DNA from 3 places in the Solibacillus sp. FSL W7-1436 genome. Region 3 is predicted to be linked to each of the others. Evidence: riboswitches for the same ligand, from Rfam matches in the RefSeq annotation. Region 3 holds a riboswitch; each other region holds the start of a gene.
The links. A riboswitch is a leader RNA that binds a small molecule or an ion and turns the genes downstream of it on or off. The one in region 3 is predicted to bind thiamine pyrophosphate.
Positions count from the first base shown of each region.

Region 1: another riboswitch for thiamine pyrophosphate. It lies ahead of thiT (energy-coupled thiamine transporter ThiT); the one in region 3 lies ahead of MKX73_RS17105 (3-oxoacyl-ACP reductase).
Region 2: another riboswitch for thiamine pyrophosphate. It lies ahead of thiW (energy coupling factor transporter S component ThiW); the one in region 3 lies ahead of MKX73_RS17105 (3-oxoacyl-ACP reductase).

Region 1 covers NZ_JBBOWV010000001.1:861,484-864,632, reverse strand. The annotation lists gene MKX73_RS04420 (SMC family ATPase) at 1-837, shown strand, start outside; gene MKX73_RS04415 (DUF4870 domain-containing protein) at 1,083-1,412, opposite strand; TPP riboswitch at 1,528-1,636, shown strand; gene thiT (energy-coupled thiamine transporter ThiT) at 1,767-2,333, shown strand; gene map (type I methionyl aminopeptidase) at 2,523-3,149, shown strand, end outside.
Region 2 covers NZ_JBBOWV010000001.1:531,323-534,471, reverse strand. The annotation lists gene MKX73_RS02660 (VOC family protein) at 70-465, shown strand; gene thiW (energy coupling factor transporter S component ThiW) at 1,008-1,514, opposite strand; TPP riboswitch at 1,603-1,692, opposite strand; gene MKX73_RS02650 (cupin domain-containing protein) at 1,813-2,385, opposite strand; gene MKX73_RS02645 (nucleotidyltransferase) at 2,464-3,149, opposite strand, start outside.
Region 3 covers NZ_JBBOWV010000001.1:3,455,518-3,458,666, forward strand. The annotation lists gene queF (preQ(1) synthase) at 65-565, opposite strand; PreQ1 riboswitch class I at 688-734, opposite strand; gene MKX73_RS17105 (3-oxoacyl-ACP reductase) at 876-1,637, opposite strand; TPP riboswitch at 1,796-1,894, opposite strand; TPP riboswitch at 1,952-2,049, opposite strand; gene MKX73_RS17110 (Dph6-related ATP pyrophosphatase) at 2,349-3,038, shown strand.

The DNA of each region.
Region 1 (3,149 bases), 2.6 Mb from region 3:
TATAAGAGTGCGTTATTACCTTTAAATGTACAGCAGCAAATTCAGGATGCGGTTGAAGCGTATAAGCAAAATGTGCATACATTATCTGTTCAAATTGCCGAGGAAGAACCTTTACTTGAAGGAAAAGAACAAGCCGATTTAACGGCGTGTGAGCAACAGATTCATGAGCTGAATGAGCAGATCGAGGCACAGTATTCCAAAATAACACTGATCCAGTCCTATGTGGAGCAATGTAAGGAGACAAGCGATAAACTTGACCAATCAGCACAGCAGATTGAAAGTTATAAAGCGAAACTGATGCAAGTCGAACATGTTTATAATTTAATTCGTGGTCAAAATGATGCGAAAATTTCATTTGAACGGTTTGTACAAATGGGCTATTTGGAAAAAGTGACACATGCGGCAAATGAACGTTTGCGTGTCCTATCTAATGGCCAGTACTTCCTGAAATCTACAGGAAGGAAAGAAGGAAATGCCCAAAGCGGACTCAGCATTGATGTATATGACAGTCATACAGGGCAAACGCGGGATGTAAAAACACTGTCCGGCGGTGAAAAATTCAACGCCTCACTCTCATTGGCGTTAGGTATGGCCGATGTTATTCAAAGTGTTCAGGGAAGTGTGCATATCGATACAATGTTTATAGATGAAGGCTTCGGTACTTTGGATGAGGAAGCGTTAAGAAGGGCAATCGATATATTGATCGACCTTCAGCAAACAGGCCGCTTAATCGGCGTCATTTCCCATGTGGCAGAACTGAAAGCAGCAATGCCCGCCATTTTACAAGTGCAAAAGCTAAAAGAAGGTTACAGTAAAACAGAGATTATCATTAAATAAGAAAGACACATTTCCCTCCAGAAAGCGGGAAATGTGTTTTTTGCATTAACGTTTTGGAGTTCGTCGTGTAGTTGCTGGTTGGGGAGTTGATTTTTTGCTGTCCATCATTTTTTTTATGATCGGATACACGATTGGTCCATATTTAATTGCTGTCTTAATGAGTTTATTTAATTTCATTAGTAAACACTCCTTAACGAAAACATTTCGTATAAAAAATATACCCAAATCAGGAGCTGTTATAAACATTACCGTAAAACTTTAATCGCTTGAATGAGATTCCATATTGCCAGGATGAACGTAAACACAACTAATAGAATAAATCCGATAAAATGCGAACTGATGAAAAAATCCTGTATACTCAGGGTCAAAGTATCATTCCAGGAAAGAACAGAGGTTAAAAAGTAAATCGTATACAAAATCCCTAACACTATCGGAATAAGTTGGGAAATAAAAGCTTTTTTAGAATGGTCTTTAACGGCATTATCTTTTGTAACAATAAATATAATCAACGGTAAAATAAACGGTGCAAAATAAAAGCTCAAATAGCTCAGTGCACTTAACCCTTTCGATTCCATTATTTATCACTCCTTCGCCTCTAGTATATGTAATTCTAGTACATTTAAAAATAATAGCTGTTGAAAGTTGTAAAAATATTCGTTACAATGAGCATGTTCAAACAATAAAAATTAGATGTACCACAAGGGGTGCCGAGAAAGTCGGCTGAGATTGTGCACGGGATTGCACTGACTCTTTGAACCTGTAAGTTAGCACTTGCGTAGGGATGTGGATAGAATCCGACTGTTCAAACGATAGTCAGGCTTTTGTCCTGATTATCGTTTTTTGCTTTTTCTAGATACCTGGAAGAAGTAAAAGTTCCATTCTATCCCTCTTCACTTTTGTTACATCGGATAAAAGAAAGGGGCATTGTTATGGACAGAAAGAAATTATTGATGATGGTGGAAATAGCGATATTTGCTGCCATCGGACTTGTATTGGATCAAGTATCTTTTAAAATGTGGGCACAAGGCGGGTCCATCAGCTTTGTAATGGTACCGATTATGTTAATGGCCATCCGTTGGGGATTAACGGCAGGACTTGCAACAGGCTTGCTGATCGGCATTATGCAAATGATGTTCGGGGCTTATATTGTACACTGGCTTCAGGCAATTTTGGATTATGGTCTTGCCTTTACAGTAGTAGGATTAGCAGCAATTGTAAGAAAGCCGTTATTACAGGCAACACAATCGCTTAATAAAGTGAAAATGGCACTTTATATCGTCATTGGAGCACTTATAGGTGGTGCTTTAAGATTTGTTTCGCACTTGCTTGCAGGTGTCGTGTTCTTTAAAGAATATGCAGGCGATGATAATGTATGGGCCTATTCAATTATTTACAACAGTACTTATATGGTACCTGCTACAATACTGACGGCAATTATCGCAGTTATTTTATTCACATCTGCACCCCGCTTACTGCAAAAAGTAAAAACAACATAACGATTAAAAAGCTTAAGGCTTGCAGCGAGGAATAATTCTCCAGCTGCAAGTTTTTTCCTCATTATATAGTAGAAAGTCGTACTAAATTAGTAATAAAACGCCAAATTTTAAAATCCTTGAACAATTACAACCGATTTTAAGTATGCTATAGTTAAGGGTAGACATTGTTTAAGAGGAAGGAAGTTACACATGATTGTTACTACTCAAGAAGAAATACAGGCGTTTAAAAAAATTGGACGCATTTGTGCTGAAATTCGTGAGGCGATGAAAGCTGCGACAGTACCTGGCGTGACAACGAAAGAATTGGATGAAATTGCTGGCCGTATGTTTGCGGAAGCAGGCGCGGTTTCCGGTCCTAAAGGCGAGTATGATTTTCCGGGATATACATGCATTTCAGTAAATCACGAAGTTGCACATGGTATTCCAGGTAACAAGGTTATTAAGGAAGGCGATATCGTAAACATTGATGTTTCGGGCTCTTTAAACGGGTATTTTGCAGACACAGGTATTTCTTTTGTCGTTGGTGAAGGTTATGAAGATAAAGAAAAACTTTGCTCTGTAGCAAAATCAGCATTTGATCGTGCAATGACAAAGGTTAAAGCAGGTTCAAAATTAAATCAGATCGGTAAAGCGGTAGAGCGTGAAGCACGTGATCACGGTTTGACAGTAATTATGAACTTAACTGGCCATGGTTTAGGTAAATCATTACACGAAGAGCCAAACCATGTATTGAACTATTACGATGCTTGGGATACAACGATCATGAAAGAAGGTATGGTGTTAGCAGTTGAGCCGTTCATTTCGGCGAAGGCTGAA
Region 2 (3,149 bases), 2.9 Mb from region 3:
TTCGCGCAAAAGGCTAAAATAGGCTAAATTGAAGTTGTGTAAATTTGAATTCAGAAGGGGAAGGATACAATGAAAAGCGCAAAACCATTTTTAATGTTTCAAGGCGGTGTTGCTGAAGAAGCAATGAACTTCTACACATCAGTGATCGAGGACGCGGAAATTACGAGCATTGTCCGCTATGGGGCAAATGAAGGCGGAGATGAAGGAAAAGTCATGCAGGCTACTTTTTCGATTAAAGGTCAGGAATTTATGTGCATTGACAGTAATCTGAAACATGAATTTGACTTCACACCATCGTTTTCTATTTTTATTACATGTGATACGGAAAAGGAAATCGATCATCTGTATGAAAAACTGCTTGAAGGCGGACACCCGCTAATGCCAATCGGGGATTACGGTTTCAGTAAGAAGTTCGGCTGGCTAAATGACCGCTACGGCGTGTCATGGCAGATCAATTTAGCATAATAAAATGTGCCGGGTGGCGTGCATTGATACCCGGCGCTTCATTTTCTAATAAAGGGCTGAGTTGTTCTAATATATTTTAAAATCTTCTAATAAAAGTGAGATTTTCTAATATAAGTGTCGGTTGTTCTAATAAGTATGTGGTTTGTTCTAATATCACCCGCAGATCTTCAAATATCCTGCCCGGAACTTCTAATATCTGCTCCAACTCTTCTAATAAAACAGCTAGGCCGGTGGAAAAAATTCTCCCTTAATAAAATGTGCTAATAAAATCCGCAAAAGTTCTAATATCTGTTCGATAAAATAGGTGTGCCACTCTAAAAACACATCCAGCAAAAAAATATTCTAATAAAGTCCGTAAAAGTTCTAATATCCCGCCCGGAAGTTCTAATATCTGCTCCAATTCTTCTAATAAAACCGCTAGGTCAGTGCAAAAACTCCTCCACCAATAAGTTGTTCAAAAAAACTTCGCAGAACTTCTAATATCCCGCCCCAAACTTCTAATAACCACCCGAAACGTTCTAATAAAAACACACCCCAACAAATCAACCCGCATTCTGATAAAGCATCCCGCCAAACGCCCGGTTTCTCACCATCACCTTCAGCAAACCGTAGCCTAAAAGCGCACCCGCAAACGAACTCATCATAAATGCCGGGACAAATCCGAACAGCGCCGCTTCCTGACCTAAAAATAAAACCGCAATCGGATAAGTAGCCATCGCACCAAGCAACCCTGTCCCGATCACTTCACCTGCCGCTGCAAACGCCAGCTTCTTCGTTTTCGCAAACAAAAATGCAGCGAGAAGTGCGCCAATCATACTTCCCGGATAGGCAAAGATACTGCCTGTCCCCATCAAGTTTCTCAACGTCGATGTAAGAAATGCCTGTAACACCGCATACCATGGACCGAGCAGTACCGCCGATACGACATTGGCAAAATGCTGAATCGGAAAAATTTTCGCAAAACCTAATGGGATGTACACCATACTGCTGAGAATCGTCGTAATCGCTGCGATAATCGCGGAGTATGTAAGCTTTCTCGTTTTATTCATTTCTACCATCCTTTACAATAATTTTTGCAACAAAAAAACCACTTTCAATTAAGAAAGTGGTATCGTAGCCTATACAAAAATATAAAATAGGGAATCGACACTACTTTCCTACGCTAGTATTACCTAGATCAGGTGCAAAGGGTACTTCTCAGCCAAACAGGCGCCCCCAGTAGTTTTCATATTCAATTACGAGCAGATTATATTCTGCCAATATTAGGTTAATTTCACAGTTATCATAACACGGCCGTTTCATTATGCAAATGCTTTTTAGAAATTTGATTCCTTTGACCGAGAAAAACTACTGCTCATACCCGCCGCGGTAGTTGCCGGGCTGGACTTGCTGCCATGGGTTTGGTGGACCGATGAAGGTATTCGGGCGTACCGGTGCAACTGCCTGCGTCCATAAATTTTCGTTCATCCCATATGTGTGGGCCATAATATTTGCTGGTGTCAGCTTGAGCAGGTCGGAACCTAAAATGACTTCAGGTGTCGGTGCGTTGAAAATGGCAAGCAGATGCGTGTTGTTTTGCGTGGCGACTTCGTAATGCCACCAACCTTGAGGGACGTTTGCGACCTGGCCGGGGGTAATCGGAAAATGCATCAGCTGTTTCGTAAACGGATTTAAAATCGAAACAATCGCACTTCCCGCAATACAATAAACAAGTTCCGCCGCATTTTGGTGGTAGTGCGGTTCAATGACATTATTGGCGCTCAAATAAATATCAAGCAGCGATATATTATCCAATGTGTTTAACTGGTTGACGCCCATTACATTAATAAAATTTTGCTGGTCTTTTACGAACAACGGGTTTTTATTAAGGTCGAATGTAAACTGGGGCTGCACTGATGTATAATCTTGATTCGGATTCAATAGTTCACCTCTTTTTATTGTAGTTAAAGTATGCAATAATTTACTGGTGTGTGCCTATTGTCGATAGTAGCCATCCATCTAAAAATACACATATAACGCATTGATTAATGTGAAAATCAAAATAAACAGGGTAGCACCACATACAATAATTTCTGCAAAGTGGACGAACATGACTCTTTCATAACTTAACTCGGCTTTACGAAAACTAAAGAAATCCCCATGACTGATAATATAAATAAACGTACTCACGACCATTAAGGAAGACATTAAAAATGAAATTGTTGGCAAAGAAGTAACGTAGCGCGAGTTGCCTCCTGTTTCCATATAGAGCGGAATATCCAATCTCTTACTTAACACAAAACTGCCAATGACCAGGATGTAGATAATAAGCGAAATATTAAACGGGTGTATGCGGTAATCGATCAGATCAAGCATTTTTTTTGTCTTCCCTTTATACTCCCAGTCCTTATTGTCTTCTACTCTGTCACCTTTCAGCATGTAAATAATACCGGCTATTACAAGCCCCGAAAATAAATACCATTCCAGCATCGTAAAAAACAGCGTCCAGCTATAAAACGGTGCGATCACAAGTGGGAGAATAACGAGTCCAAACAACCATTTATTAACTGGCTGATTAGCAATAAGCCATTCGTTTAAAGCATGCCGTTTATCTTTTGTATGTGCTTTTTCCGGTTCCCGGTAACTGAAGATTTGATTCATTACAAAAGTGCATCCTACCAGTACTAACCCGATTCCGAAAGTAA
Region 3 (3,149 bases):
GATCTTAGTTTTTTATAGAGGGTTGTTAATAACCGCTCTTTGCAAGCAAAGTATTGAGAAAAAATTATCTATTATCAATTTTTTCAGGATATAAATCATGATTCATTAAACGATAGTTTGCTATTTCTTCATATTTCGTACCTGGACGACCGTAGTTGCACCATGGATCGATTGAAATACCTCCACGTGGCGTAAACTTGCCCCATACTTCAAAATAGCGGGGATCTAAAAGTTTAATTAAATCATTCATAATAATATTTACACAATCTTCGTGGAAATCACCGTGGTTGCGGAAACTAAATAAATACAATTTCAGCGACTTACTCTCCACAATTTTTTTATCGGGAATGTATGAAATATACATCGTTGCAAAATCCGGTTGCTGTGTAATCGGACAAAGACTTGTAAACTCTGGGCAGTTAAACTTCACAAAATAATCACGGTCTACATGTAAATTGTCTACAGACTCTAATACTTCTGGTGCATAAGCAAATGTGTACTTTACATTTTGATTTCCTAATAATGTTAAATCCTCTAATCCTTCTGTTTGGTGACGACCAGACATAAAAAAACCTCCTTAAGTTAATACCGGAGTATTCCAAGGAGGGCGAACTATAACATCTCTAATCAAACTATTGGAGGCATAAAAAAAAGCCACATCCAATATGGACATGGCGTAATATACATGTATCCATAGTTTTTTATAGAGGGTATCAGCTATGAACCTCTCCTGAACAACTCAGGTATTTCAATAATTTAAATTGTAGTATATATAGTTCATACTGTAAATCAATATTTTCAAAAATTATGCTTTTCTCTACATCCCAGTATGCCTATCAGTAGGATTCATCTTAAAGAGAGATACAAGTTTGCTCTTAATCCATTACAAGACCGCCATCAACGACTAAATTCTGCCCAGTGATGGCACTTCCCCAAGGAGATGCAAAGAATAATGCCACTTCCGCTAATTCTTTTGGTGTTGTCACTCTTTGTAAAGGGGTTGTGGTTTCAATCAATTGAAATACTTCTGCTGTTGTCACTTTACTTGCATCCGTTTGTTTTAAAAGTCCACCAGACATCATATTGACTGTAACGCCATACTCCCCTAACTCTTTCGCCATGTTACGTGTAAATCCGAGCAATGCTGCTTTAGCTGTTGTGTATTCATGATAAGCTACTACCGGATGCTGAAATAAGTTTGTCCCAATATTAATAATACGACCAAATTCTAGTTCTTTCATATCCTCAATGCATGCTTGAATACTATTTAAAGCACCCTTTATCGTTCCTTCCAATTGCTTATTGTAATCGGTCCATTGAAGCTCAAACACATTTTTTTGTGTGAGTGGATTAAATTCAAAATCAATCAATGCATTATTGACTATGGTTGTAATCGGGGTATGGAAATATTGCTTTGCCTTTTCAACCATTTGCTGCACTTCTTGTTGATTGCGGATATCTGCTTGTAAAGCGATAACTTGAGAACCCAAACTTTGTGCTAAATTTTGCGCTTTTTCCTCACTCTTATAATAATTCAGTACGACATTAGCTCCCTCTTTGACAAATGCTTTTACGAGTTCTTCTCCAACGCCTCTACTTGCGCCTGTAACTAAAACGGTTTGTTCATGTAATTTCATCATCATTTCCCCCTACTTAATTTTTGTTAGTTGTTTGAATATCCAGACCATTTTCATACTTTCCACAAAACTCCATCCGTTTTCCTCCTCGCTGGACTTAGATGGACGTAAGTGCAAAAAAACGTCTCTATGAATATAGAGACGCCAAAAAAGTGTATACTACACCTATAATTGCTCCCTACGTCAGTATTAACTGTCAGGTTATAAGGGTCAGGTTTTAACCTTCTCAACACGAATGTGTCCCCCTGCAATTAAAGTATTTGCAAAAGAAAAGCTCCACGTAAATTACGCGGAGCCATAGTAAGTACAGAAAAACTAATATGTACTTTGCTCCCTACGTCCGTATTAACGGTCAGGTTCTAAGGGTCAGGTTTTACCTTCTCAACACAGCTGTGTCCCCCTGCAAATGCATTTAATTAGTTTGATTCTATCAAAATGGGTTCAATAAAACAAGTACTCATCAGTTTAAACTGGAAATAGCCCAGTTGCACCTTTACTTGGACGATAAACATTAATTGTTTCCCCTGGATCATGTCGGCTACGATAATTCGCTACCCTTAGCGAACGTATGCAATAATAGCCTATCTGTAAGGTCCAATCGTGATAAAATGAAACAAACAATTTGAGCTATGAAAACTCATGGATGAAATATGATATTGGCAAATAACACGAATTATGAAAAAGACATTCAATAAAAGGGGAAAGATATAAATGGCAGAAGTAAAGGATTGGAAAAATAGTGTACACGGACAAAAATTTGTAGCTTCTTTTAGCGGAGGTAAGGACAGTGCCTTAGCTTTATATAAAGCAATGATGGTTGGAGAAGCGGTTGGACTCATCGTCATGCTGGAGGAAGAAGGAAAACGTTCTAGATCACATGGAATGCCCCCTGAACTCATACATGCCCAAGCTAGTTCTATAGGTTTGCCCGTTTATACTGCAGCTGCAAGTTGGAAAGATTATGAAAAAGTATTTATACGTCTTTTAGAAAATGCTAAAAATCATGGATCCGAAGTGTTAGTAACTGGAGACTTAGATATGCCTGCACATGGCTGTTGGCATGAAAAGGTTACGAAGTATGCCGGATTGAAGCTTGGAATGCCCTTATGGGAAATGAACCATCAAGAAGCTGTTGAAGAGTTCATAAATTTAGGATTTGTTACGATTATTGTAACTGTAAATTTATCACTTGGTATGCGGGAGGACGATTTAGGCCGGATATTAACTCATGAATACGTGAAGGAACTTGAAGCTCGTGGGATTGACCCCTGCGGAGAAGGTGGAGAGTTCCATACTACAGTACTAGATGGGCCCATTTTTAAACATCCTATACCAGTACGTAAATGTGAGATTATTAAGGACGGAGACTATGCTTTTTTACCTTTAGAGCTAGATCAGTAACTTATTAACCTTGATAAAATTGTTTGAAAAATCATCAAAACACGCTTTTTAAATTCCATTTATTTCCCCTTTTCGATTCAATCAAATTGAATGAATTGAGAACGGGATTAT